2 regions of the Bradyrhizobium sp. 155 genome follow, and region 1 is predicted to be linked to the other one. Evidence: riboswitches for the same ligand, from Rfam matches in the RefSeq annotation. Region 1 holds a riboswitch; the other holds the start of a gene.
What was found. A riboswitch is a leader RNA that binds a small molecule or an ion and turns the genes downstream of it on or off. The one in region 1 is predicted to bind cobalamin.
Positions count from the first base shown of each region.

Region 2: it holds a riboswitch for cobalamin, as region 1 does, so the genes downstream of both, IVA93_RS24340 (energy-coupling factor ABC transporter permease) here and metE (5-methyltetrahydropteroyltriglutamate--homocysteine S-methyltransferase) in region 1, are expected to answer to the same signal.

Region 1 covers NZ_CP064704.1:6,708,827-6,714,096, reverse strand. Annotated here, with positions in the region: gene IVA93_RS32170 (4Fe-4S binding protein) at 61-264, shown strand; gene IVA93_RS32165 (hypothetical protein) at 507-695, shown strand; partial or broken gene IVA93_RS32160 (IS5 family transposase) at 735-1,495, opposite strand; gene IVA93_RS32155 (IS701 family transposase) at 1,734-2,954, opposite strand; cobalamin riboswitch at 3,030-3,228, shown strand; gene metE (5-methyltetrahydropteroyltriglutamate--homocysteine S-methyltransferase) at 3,329-5,270, shown strand, end outside.
Region 2 covers NZ_CP064704.1:4,986,870-4,992,139, forward strand. Annotated here, with positions in the region: gene IVA93_RS24325 (histidine phosphatase family protein) at 1-262, shown strand, start outside; gene cobT (nicotinate-nucleotide--dimethylbenzimidazole phosphoribosyltransferase) at 263-1,315, opposite strand; gene cobF (precorrin-6A synthase (deacetylating)) at 1,331-2,080, opposite strand; gene IVA93_RS24340 (energy-coupling factor ABC transporter permease) at 2,129-2,806, opposite strand; cobalamin riboswitch at 2,844-3,063, opposite strand; gene cobA (uroporphyrinogen-III C-methyltransferase) at 3,109-3,840, opposite strand; gene IVA93_RS24350 (cobyrinic acid a,c-diamide synthase CobB) at 3,837-5,147, opposite strand; gene cobM (precorrin-4 C(11)-methyltransferase) at 5,147-5,270, opposite strand, start outside.

The DNA of each region.
Region 1 (5,270 bases):
CTTGGCACGGCATTTGAAAGGGATCGCCAATGGCATCGCTCGCCTAAGGAGTCGGAAGGCATGGCTTACAAGATCGTCGCTTCGCAATGCACCGTTTGTGGGGCATGTGAGTTCGAGTGTCCCAACGCGGCGATCAGCCTCAAGCGCGACATTTACGTTATCGATGCAAAAAAGTGTACGGAGTGCGAGGGCCATTCCGACACGCCGCAATGCGCTGTGGTCTGTCCGGTGCCTGACACCTGTGTCCCGTCTAAGACAACATAAGCAGCCCGCGTCCAGAAGGCTTCACCGCTCGATTTTGCGAACGAAGGACTAGATGTCGAGCTTGTGGAGGCCGCCGTCCGCGTGCGGCGCATCGAGGTCGATCAACATCGTTATGAGCTTAAGGCGCTGATCGACTCCGAGAAGCGCTCGAAGGGCTCTGTCAGAGGAGACCGTCAAATTTGTCTCGAATAATGACAAGGCCGCCTCGATGCTCCAGGTCGTCGCGTTGAGGCTTATCGTCGTTGGCTGACGAGCCGAGCCGAGGCGAGGTGGACGGGCGTCGAATATCCCAAGATCAGCTTGCAGGATATCTAAAGCTACGTCACTTCGAAGCCGAAGAGACGGTCTCCACGCGCGACGAGATCGATCCGGAGATCCTGAAGACGTACGAGAAGCTCGGCATCTGCTTGCCCACCTTCCCCATGCACTAGTGCATGGAGCTAGGGTGCGGCGACACTTAGGGTTCAGACTCAATTGATCCAATAAGCGACGAGAGCGGCGAGGTGGACGGCGGCCAAAAAGTTTCTGGCAAGTTTGTCGTAGCGAGTAGCAACACGCCTGAAATCCTTGAGCCGGCAGAAACAGCGCTCGATAACATTGCGCCCTTTATAGAGGCGCTTGCTGAAGCTGTGGAGGGTTACCCGGTTGGATTTGTTTGGAATGACGGGTTTCGCGCCGCGATTGACGATTTCGGCGCGAAAGCCGTCGCCATCGTAGCCTTTGTCCCCAATGAGGGAAGACATGGGCGGCGCGAGCTTCAAAAGGGCCGGCCCTGCGGCAATGTCTGCGGCTTGTCCCGGAGTGAGATGAAATGCGCAAGGTTTGCAATCAGGGTCGCTCAGCGCGTGGATTTTCGTGGTCCGCCCACCGCGCGAGCGGCCGATCGCCTGTTCACACTCCCCCCTTTTCCGCCGCTCGCCGAGCGATGCGCTTTGATCGAGGTGGAGTCGATCGACAAAGCCACTCGGTCCTTGCCGCAGCGGGCGAGCGCTTCAAAGATCGCCTGCCAATGTCCGCGCTTAGCCCAGCGATTGAACCGATTGTAGATCGTCGTGTAAGGGCCATAGTCGGACGGGCAATCGCGCCAGCGTGCGCCGCACTGGAGCATGTGAATGATACCGCTGATAATGCGTCGATCGTCTTCGCGCGCCGGGCCGGTCTGGTTCGTTGGCAGATGCGGCTCTATCTGAGCCCACTGCTTGTCGTTGAGCCAGAACAGTCCTTTGCGCATCGAAGTCCCCCGTGCCGAATCAACTTAGCACCAGGGAATCAGAACTCGCTAATTAGGTACAGACCCTAGCATTACAGTTGCTTTTTTGATTTGAAGTGGGCGCGTTGAGCGGCAGCCTGGTGAGCTCTGCGCCAGAAGGACCATGCGATGATGTGTGCGGGTTGAATCCGCTTCCGCGCAAGTCTGATAGCAATGCGGCGGATTTCCTGGATTGACCAACGGATCAGTGGTGGGGTGGTTATGTTTTGGCTTTTGCCGGGGGGCGCCGTTTCGTTTTTTTGGGCGGTGGCGGATTAGCGCGATGTCGGATCGCGGCCATCATGGCGAAGGCGAGCATCACCAAGGACACATGACGGTGCCAGCCATGCCAGGATCTGCTCTCGTTGTGATCGAGCCCGAACTCGTTTTTCGCCGTTTCAAAGCTGTCCTCGATCGCCCATCGATGGCCTTCGACCGCGACCAGCGTTTCAATGGCTGTTCCCGCTGGGCACCAGGTGGTGAAGAAGGCGAGGTCATCATCGGCAATGCGACGACGGATCAGTAGACCGCGTGTCCACAAACCGTCATTTGCACTGTTGGACTGCTCGGCCTCGAGATCCGCCAATTCGAGATAACACCAATCGTGCAGCCGCGGTCCTTTGGTTCCGGCTCCCGCCGACAGGCGCTTCCAGTCGGATGAGCGCCGCGTCCGGGCGAGGTCTGCAGCCGTACCGGCGACCGGCGGTCGCTTGCCCCAGGATCGAAACACATGAGCGCTGCTGACCCCAAGCACGTAGCCTTTGCCTGCCCGACGTAGTTGCTGTTCGATGTTGCCAACACCGTAGACGGTATCACCGGCAACCCACTTGAATGGTACAGACCCGGCTATCGCGCGTGCGATCATTCTCGTCGCAAGCTTTGGTTTGGTCGCAAAGCCGACATCGGCAGGCACATATGTGGCTTCCAGACGATCTGGATCGTCGGTCCATTCCTTCGGAAGATACAACGCGCGATCGATGAACGCATGGCCATGACGCGAAACGTAGGCAGCGAAGACGCCGATCTGGCAGTTCGTGATCTTTCCTGCCGAACCAGTGTATTGCCGCGCCACTCCGCATGACGCTTTGCCCTGTTTGAGAAAACCGGTCTCGTCGATCACGAGCACCGCATCGTCATCCGCCAAATGCTCGATGACATAGTCGTGCACGATATCGCGCAGGGCATCAGCGTCCCAGTCTCCACGACCCAGAATCGCCTGCTGCCGCCATGGGCCGGGATCGCCAGCCGCCTCCGCGCGCATCCAACCGGTCTTGCGCTGCTCATCTCCGAGCAGACCTTCCAGGAACAGACCTGCATTCGTCGCAACACGCTCTTGCGTGAACAACGGACGTATCCGTTGCTTGATCTCTCGAAGCGACGCCGCCCACAACGCAAGCGTCGCCTCAACCGACGCGGCCCGCGCCCACGACATTCGAATCATGGTTGCCCATGGATTCAGAAGCCCGCAACAAAAGCAACTGTAATGCTAGTAGGTTGACGGATCGATCCTCGTGCGCCTAATGCCAGTCGTCGTGGTCTTCGGATTCGTTTGATCCGGAGCTAAGAGGGAAGCCGGTGCAATGCCGGCGCTGCCCCCGCAACTGTAAGCGGCGAGCCGCTGTCCAACGAAGTCACTGAAGCCATGCGGCTTCGGGAAGGCCGGACAGCAGCGACGACCCGCGAGCCAGGAGACCTGCCTCGACAATATATCGTCCACGGGCGGGGTGTCCCGGTGTGCGCCAAGCAGCTGTCGCTCACGCGATATTCGCTGCATGCGTCCGCCATGGCCTTTGCCCCAATCATGGGGTCTGAGCTATGTCTTTTCTTTCGCTTCCCGTTGCCACACTGGGGACGTCACGCATCGGCCCACGACGCGAACTCAAAGTCGCGCTCGAGAGGTACTGGGCGGGAAACTCCAGCGAAGCCGAGCTCCTCGAGGCGGGGAGTGGACTTCGTGCCGCTAATTGGGCACGGCAGAAATCCCGCGGTGCGACCGTCATTCCTTCGAATGACTTCTCGTTTTACGATCATGTGCTCGATACCAGCCTAATGGTCGGCGCCATTCCCGACGTCTACGGCTGGACCGAAGGTCCTGTGTCGCTCAAGACCTACTTCACCATGGCGCGTGGCGCTCAGGACGGTGGTCACGCTCAGCATGGGCCTGGCGTAGCCGCACAGGAAATGACGAAGTGGTTCGATACCAACTACCACTACATGGTGCCGGAATTTCACCGGGATCAGATCTTTAAGTATTCCTCTCGAAAGCCGATCGAGGAATATGAGGAGGCAAAAAGCCTCGGCTACCAAACGCGCCCCGTCCTAGTTGGCCCAGTCACTTTCCTGAAGCTTGGCAAAAGCGCAAATCCCGCATTCAATCCGCTGTCGCTGCTCGATCGGCTCCTCCCAGTCTATGTCGATGTTCTCCGCGAACTATCCTCGCGCGGTGCTGAATGGGTTCAGCTGGACGAGCCATGCCTAGTGATGGACGTCGACGAAGCATCGCGGGCGGCTGTCCGCCGGGCCTATGCTCATTTCGCAAAGCTTGTGCCGGCCCTTAAAATCATGCTGGCCACATATTTCGGGGCTATCGGCGACAATCTTGAAACAACCTTGGCCTTGCCCGTTGCCGGGCTTCATGTGGATCTGGTTCGGGCACCTGACCAGTTGGACGCAATTGTCGCCACAACCCGTAGAGATCTCGTGGTCTCACTAGGCGTCGTTGATGGTCGGAACGTGTGGCGCTCCAATCTTCCGGCGCTGCTCGACCAACTTGCTCCTATGGTCCAAAAATTGGGCAGGCACCGTGTTCAGATTGCTCCTTCCTGCTCGCTGCTTCATGTTCCGATCGACATTGAGCTAGAGACCGATCTCGATCCCAATCTGAAGACATGGCTGGCGTTCTCAGTTCAGAAGATCAAGGAACTTTCGATATTGGGCAAAGCGCTGGCCGGCCATGCTGCCGAGGTGGCCGATGAACTTGCGCTTACGGAGGAGGCAGCCGTCACCCGCGAAACATCGCCCGAGATCCACAATGCGAATGTCGCCGGACGAATCGCCGCGATCGACGATAGCATGCTTCGCCGTCGCAGTGCGTTCACCCAGCGTGCCGACGTCCAGCGCGTCGCGTTCGCTTTGCCGATGTTCCCAACGACAACCATCGGATCCTTCCCGCAAACGGCCGATGTCCGGAATGCGCGCGCGGCTCATGCGCGGGGAACGTTGAATGACACGCAGTACGAGCAGCTTCTGAAAGCGGAGACAGCCCGTACCGTGAAGTGGCAGGAAGATATCGGCCTGGACGTGCTCGTACACGGTGAGTTCGAGCGCAATGACATGGTTCAATACTTTGCCGAGCAGCTGTTGGGCTTCGCTTTTACCAAGCATGGATGGGTTCAGTCTTATGGCTCGCGGTACGTTCGTCCGCCTATCCTGTTCGCAGATGTCTCCCGGCCGAAGCCCATGACCGTTGAATGGTGGCGCTATGCGCAGTCTCTGACCAAAAAACCCGTCAAGGCTATGCTGACCGGACCGGTGACCATCCTGAACTGGTCGTTTGTCCGTGACGACATCTCGCGGCGCGAGACATGCCGACAGATCGCTCTCGCGATCCGAGATGAGGTCATCGACCTTGAGGCGGCTGGAGCGACCATGATCCAGATCGACGAGGCTGCGTTGCGGGAGGGATTGCCGCTACGCAAATCGCAGTGGAAGAACTATCTAGATTGGGCGGTGGACAGCTTCCGCCTTTGCTCCTCCG
Region 2 (5,270 bases), 1.7 Mb from region 1:
CGATCCGGCGCGCGGACGGCCGCCCGGCGGCGAAAGCTTTGAGGAACAGGTCGCGCGGGTCCGCCTGGGTTTGTCGAAGATCGGCACCGGGGCCGCAACGCTCGTCGTGCATTCCGGCACGATCCGGGCGGCGCTGTGCATCGCGCTCGACCTGACGCCACAAGCGGCCCTGCGCTTCATGATCGATCCGCTGTCGCTGACCAGGATTGACCGGCTCGCGACCGGCTGGCGCGTCGTCTCCGTCAATCAGCGGACGATTTGATCAGGCCGGACGATCAGGCACATTGGCCTGCGCAAAGGTCGCCATGCCGTTGTGGAGCGCGCAGGCCGACCGCACCAGCGGCAGCGCGATGGCCGCGCCCGATCCTTCGCCGAGCCTGAGATCCAGGCTGATCAGCGGCTGCACGTTCAGCGCGCGCAGCACCAGCCGATGCCCCTGCTCCGCCGACTGGTGCGAGGCCAGCAGGAACAGCTGGCACGAAGGGTTGAGCCGCACCGCCGCCAGCGCCGCGACCGACACGATGAAGCCGTCGATCAACACGGGGATGCGGTGCTGTGCAGCCGCGATAACGGCACCGCAGATGGCGGCGATCTCGAGACCGCCGACGGCGCACAGGATCTTTTCGGGCGCAGCGCCCGCAACGTCATGGCGTGCGATTGCAGCGTCGATCACCCGCGCCTTGTGCACACGGCCGGCCGCGTCGATGCCGGTACCGCTGCCCGCGATCTCCGCGGCGCTCACGCCGAGCAAGCCGGCCGCGATCGCCGCCGATGTCGTGGTGTTGCCGATGCCCATCTCGCCGAAGATCAGAAGATCGGGCTGCCCGGCCTGTGCGCGCGTCACCGCACGTCGGCCGGCTTCGAACGCAAATGCCAGCTCCGTGGGGGTGAGCGCAGCTTCGACGCTGAAATCGCGCGTACCGCTGCGCGGCTTGTCGGTCACGATTCCAGCCATCTCCTCCTGCGCCAGCGTGCCGGCGTCGACGACCTCCAGGCTGGAGCCCAGCTCACGCGCGAGCACCGAGATCGCGGCACCGCCGGAGGCAAAATTCGCCAGCATCGCGATGGTCACTTCCTGCGGATAGGCCGAGACGCCCTGCGCGACGATGCCGTGATCGCCGGCGAAAATGATGATCGGCACCCGCGCCGCGCGCGGCCGCTCGGTTGCTTGCAGGCCCGCGAGCTCGATCGCGAGCTGCTCGAGCCGGCCGAGCGCGCCGGTCGGTTTCGTCAGTTGCGCCTGCCGCGCGACCGCCGCCTCGCGGTGGACTGCGGAGATGTCGGGGCATTGTTGGGTGACCCATTCAGGGAGCATGCTGCCTCGCTTGCCTCACGGCCTGCGCTTGAGGATGTAACTGTCCATGATCCAGCCGTGCCGTTCGCGCGCCTCTTGCCGCACGGCGACGATGCGCGGGCCGATCTCGGCCAGCGCGCCGGACATCACGATCTGATCGGGCATGCCGAGATAGGCCCCCCACCAGATGTGCAGGCCCGCCGGATCAAGCGACTCGAATGCCGTGCCGCCGTCGAGCATCACCACAACGGTATCGACACCTTGCGGCCAGCCGCCATCGCGCAAGCGGCGTCCGGTCGAAACTAGAAAGGGCTCGCCGATGTCGTTGAGCGGCAACGCATGCGCCGCACACAGCGCCTGGATCGAGGTGATGCCGGGCACGACTTCGATTGTCGGCAAGGGATCGAGCCGCCGCGCGATACGCAGCGAGGAATCGTAAAGCGAGGGATCGCCCCAGATCAACAGCGCGACCTTGCCTTCGCCTTCGAGATGATCCCCGATCGTCTGCGACCAGACGGCGGCCACGGCATCATGCCAATCGTCCACGCCCTTGCGATAGTCCGCTTCAGCGGCGTCCCGCACGGGCAGATCGAACTCGGCAATGCGGGTCGTGTCGCTGGTGAGCACATCGGCGCAGATCGTCCGCCTGAGATCGGCGAGGTCGGACTTGGCCGTCCCCTTGCGGGGGATCAGGACGAGATCGGCCGCGTTAATGGCAGTAATCGCGGCACGCGTCAGCTGCTCGGGATCGCCGCAACCGATACCTATCAGAGAGAGCGTGAGCATCGTGCCTGCGAAAGGCGGCCGCACATGGGGCCGCCCGTTCGCTTGTCTCTAGGCCGCGTTGTGCAAACGCGGCGTGACGAGGCCGGGCGCGGTGACGCCGCGCAGCGACTTTGCCAGCGCCAGCACGCCGAGATCGGCGAGCGGCTCAATCACGATGACCAGCGCATAGGACGCCGCGAAGGTCGCGATGTTGGCGAGGTTGGTCGCGCCGAAGCCGGAGCCATAAATCGCCCAGAACGCCACCCAGGCGATGACGCCCGCCTGATAGGTCGTCGAAAGCGCCAGCGCCTGGCGGTACTTCAGATCGACATAGGCCGTGTTGCTCGAAACGATCCGCGTGGCGATCGCCTGGATTCCGAACAGCGGCACCAATAGCGTGGTGACGTTCATGCCATATTGCGGCAGGTCGAGCGGCTCGAAGAAGATGCCCTGGAACAGCAGGCCAAACGCGAGGCCGAAGGCCGCAGGCGCCGCGCCAAACAGCAGGAACAAGGTCGAGCCGAGGATGAAGTGCACTTCGGAGACGCCGACCGGGAAGTGCGGCAGGATCTCGAAGAAGATAAACACAAGTCCCGTGGTGGCGAGCGTCCGCGCCGCGAACGACGTGATGCCCTGCTCGCGCACGGTCTCAACCGCGAGCTTCAAGGCAACGCCGCCGACGGCAATGCCGGTTGCATAACTCAGCACGAGCTTGGCGTCCGAGACTAGTCCGGGTTCGATATGCATGGCTCAGATCCTTCTTGCCGTCACACCCGACGGCCTTGGCCTCAAAACGTGCACGGCCGGTCTCCTGGCTCGCGGTTCACTGGGAGTCTCCGGCCTTCCCGGGCCTCGCGGCCCAGTGGCTGATCGAAGTCCCTCACCGCTTACAGTCGCGGGGGCGGCTGGGGTTTTGGGCGCCGCAACTGGGTCCGCCCACCCCCATTCCCGATTATGCTCCGGCGCTTTGCGCCGCGTCGAGCACCATGCGTGTCCTGTGTGCCCCTTTCGCCAGCCGGGCGTCAAGGGGCGACGGGCGGACGAGGCGGTCATGACGGATAATTCCCCGCCAGCGCGCCGAACAGGATGACGGCCGCCGTGGAGGCCGCTCCGCCCCGCGCAAGCTGCTCTGCAAGTTCCGAAATGGTGGTGCGGACCAGCCGCTCATCGGGACGGCCGAGCGATTCGGCAAACAACGCCGGCGTGGTTGGGGCGAGCCCGTGCTCGATCAATTTGACGACCAACGCCGGAAACGTCCGCCGGCCCATATAGACCACGGTCGTCGCCTCCGGATCGGCCAGCGCCGCCCAATTGAGATCTGGCGGCAGCTCGCCGGTGACGTCCGCCCCGGTCACGAACTGCACGCGGCGCGAGGTGTGACGCCGGGTCAGCGGAATGCCGGCTTGCGCGGCGGCGACACAGGCCGAGGTGACGCCGGGAATGATCTCGTAGCCGATGCCCGCTTCACGCAGCGTCTCGAGCTCCTCCTCGAGCCGGCCAAAGATGCCGGCATCGCCCGACTTCAACCGGACCACGCGCGCGCCTGTCACGGCATAGTCGACCAGCAGGCGGTTGACATGGTGCTGCTTGGTCGAGGCCCGCCCTGCCCGCTTTCCCACCGCGACGAGATTGGCGCCGGGCCGGGCCAGATCGAGGATCGCGCCTGAAGCAAGATCGTCATAGAGCACAACGTCGGCCTCGCGCAGCCGCGCTGCACCCTTGAGCGTGAGCAGCTCGGGATCGCCGGGCCCGGCGGAGACAAAGGAGACAAAACCGCTCACCGGTCCTCCGCGATCAGATGGAAGAACGTGCCGGTAGCTTGTCCCCGCCGCGAGCCGGTCTCGGCAATGACCGCACCTGTCGCGTCGTGCACGACCGCCAGTGGCGTGTCGGGCTGCGCGAGGATCGTCGAATAGTGGAATTCGTGGCCACGCAGGCGTGCACCCGCCTGATGACCCGGCATCGGCGCGGCGAGCTCGGCCAGACGATAGCCCAGATGCATGCGGCGCTTGGCAAAACTCGTCTCCAGGCCGAGCAGGCCCGTCATCTCGTGGCGGATGCCGTCGGCGTCGGTCAAAGCGCTGCCCAGCACCATATAGCCCCCGCATTCGCCGTGCACCGGGCGCGTCTCGGCGAAGGCGCGCAATCCGCCGCGGAAGCGCGCATTGGCCGCGATCCTGCCGGCCTGCAGCTCGGGATAGCCGCCAGGCAGCCAGCACACATCGGCGACCGGATCAGGGGCTTCATCGGCCAGCGGCGAGAATGTCGAGATCTCCGCACCCGCCGCTCGCCACGCTTCCAGCATGTGCGGATAAACGAAGGAGAACGCGGCATCACGGGCAAGCGCAATGCGCTGACCGGGCGGCGTCTCGAGGACGCCGCTTGCGGCAGGTTGCGGCGACCAGGTGGCCGCCGAACGCAGCACCGCGTCGAGATCGACATGCTCGGCAACGAAGCGCGCGGCCTCGTCGATCAGCTTGCCGATTTCCGCCTGCTCCTCGGCCTGCACCAGTCCGAGATGCCGCTTCGGCAGGCTGATCTCGGCATGGCGCGGCAGCGCGCCGAATACGGCGATGCCGGCATCCAGCAGCGCGCGCCGCACGAGGGCTTCGTGGCGCGGGCTGGCAACGCGATTGAGCACGACGCCTGCAAGGCGCACACCGGGGCGGTAGTCGCGAAGGCCCGCCGCGCTCGCGGCCGCCGTTTGTGCCTGTCCTGAGGGATCGATCACCAGCAGCACCGGCCAGTCCAGCATCTCCGCGATGTCGGCGGTCGCCCCGGTGCCGCAGACGCCACGCGCGGCAACGCCGTCGAACAGGCCCATTGAGCCTTCGGCCAGCACGACATCGGCGTCAATGCCACGACTGACGAGATGCGAGATTGTCCCGCGATCCATCGCCCAGCTGTCCACGTTGACCGAGGCGCGTCCCGTCGCGGCGGCATGAAACGCGGGATCGATGTAATCGGGGCCGCTCTTGAAGCACTGCACCCGCAATCCGCTGTTGCGCCAGGCGCGGGCAAGCGCCAGCGTCAGTGTGGTCTTGCCGACGCCGGAGGCCGGCGCGGAGATAACGAGCCCTGCCGCCATCACGACACCTCCGGAAAGCGCGGCTCGGCGCCGACCGGCCGATAGCGGCGGTCATAGTCGGCAGCATAGAGACGGCTCTCGGAAAAATCCGCCGAGCCCAGCGTCTTGCCGACCAGGATCAAC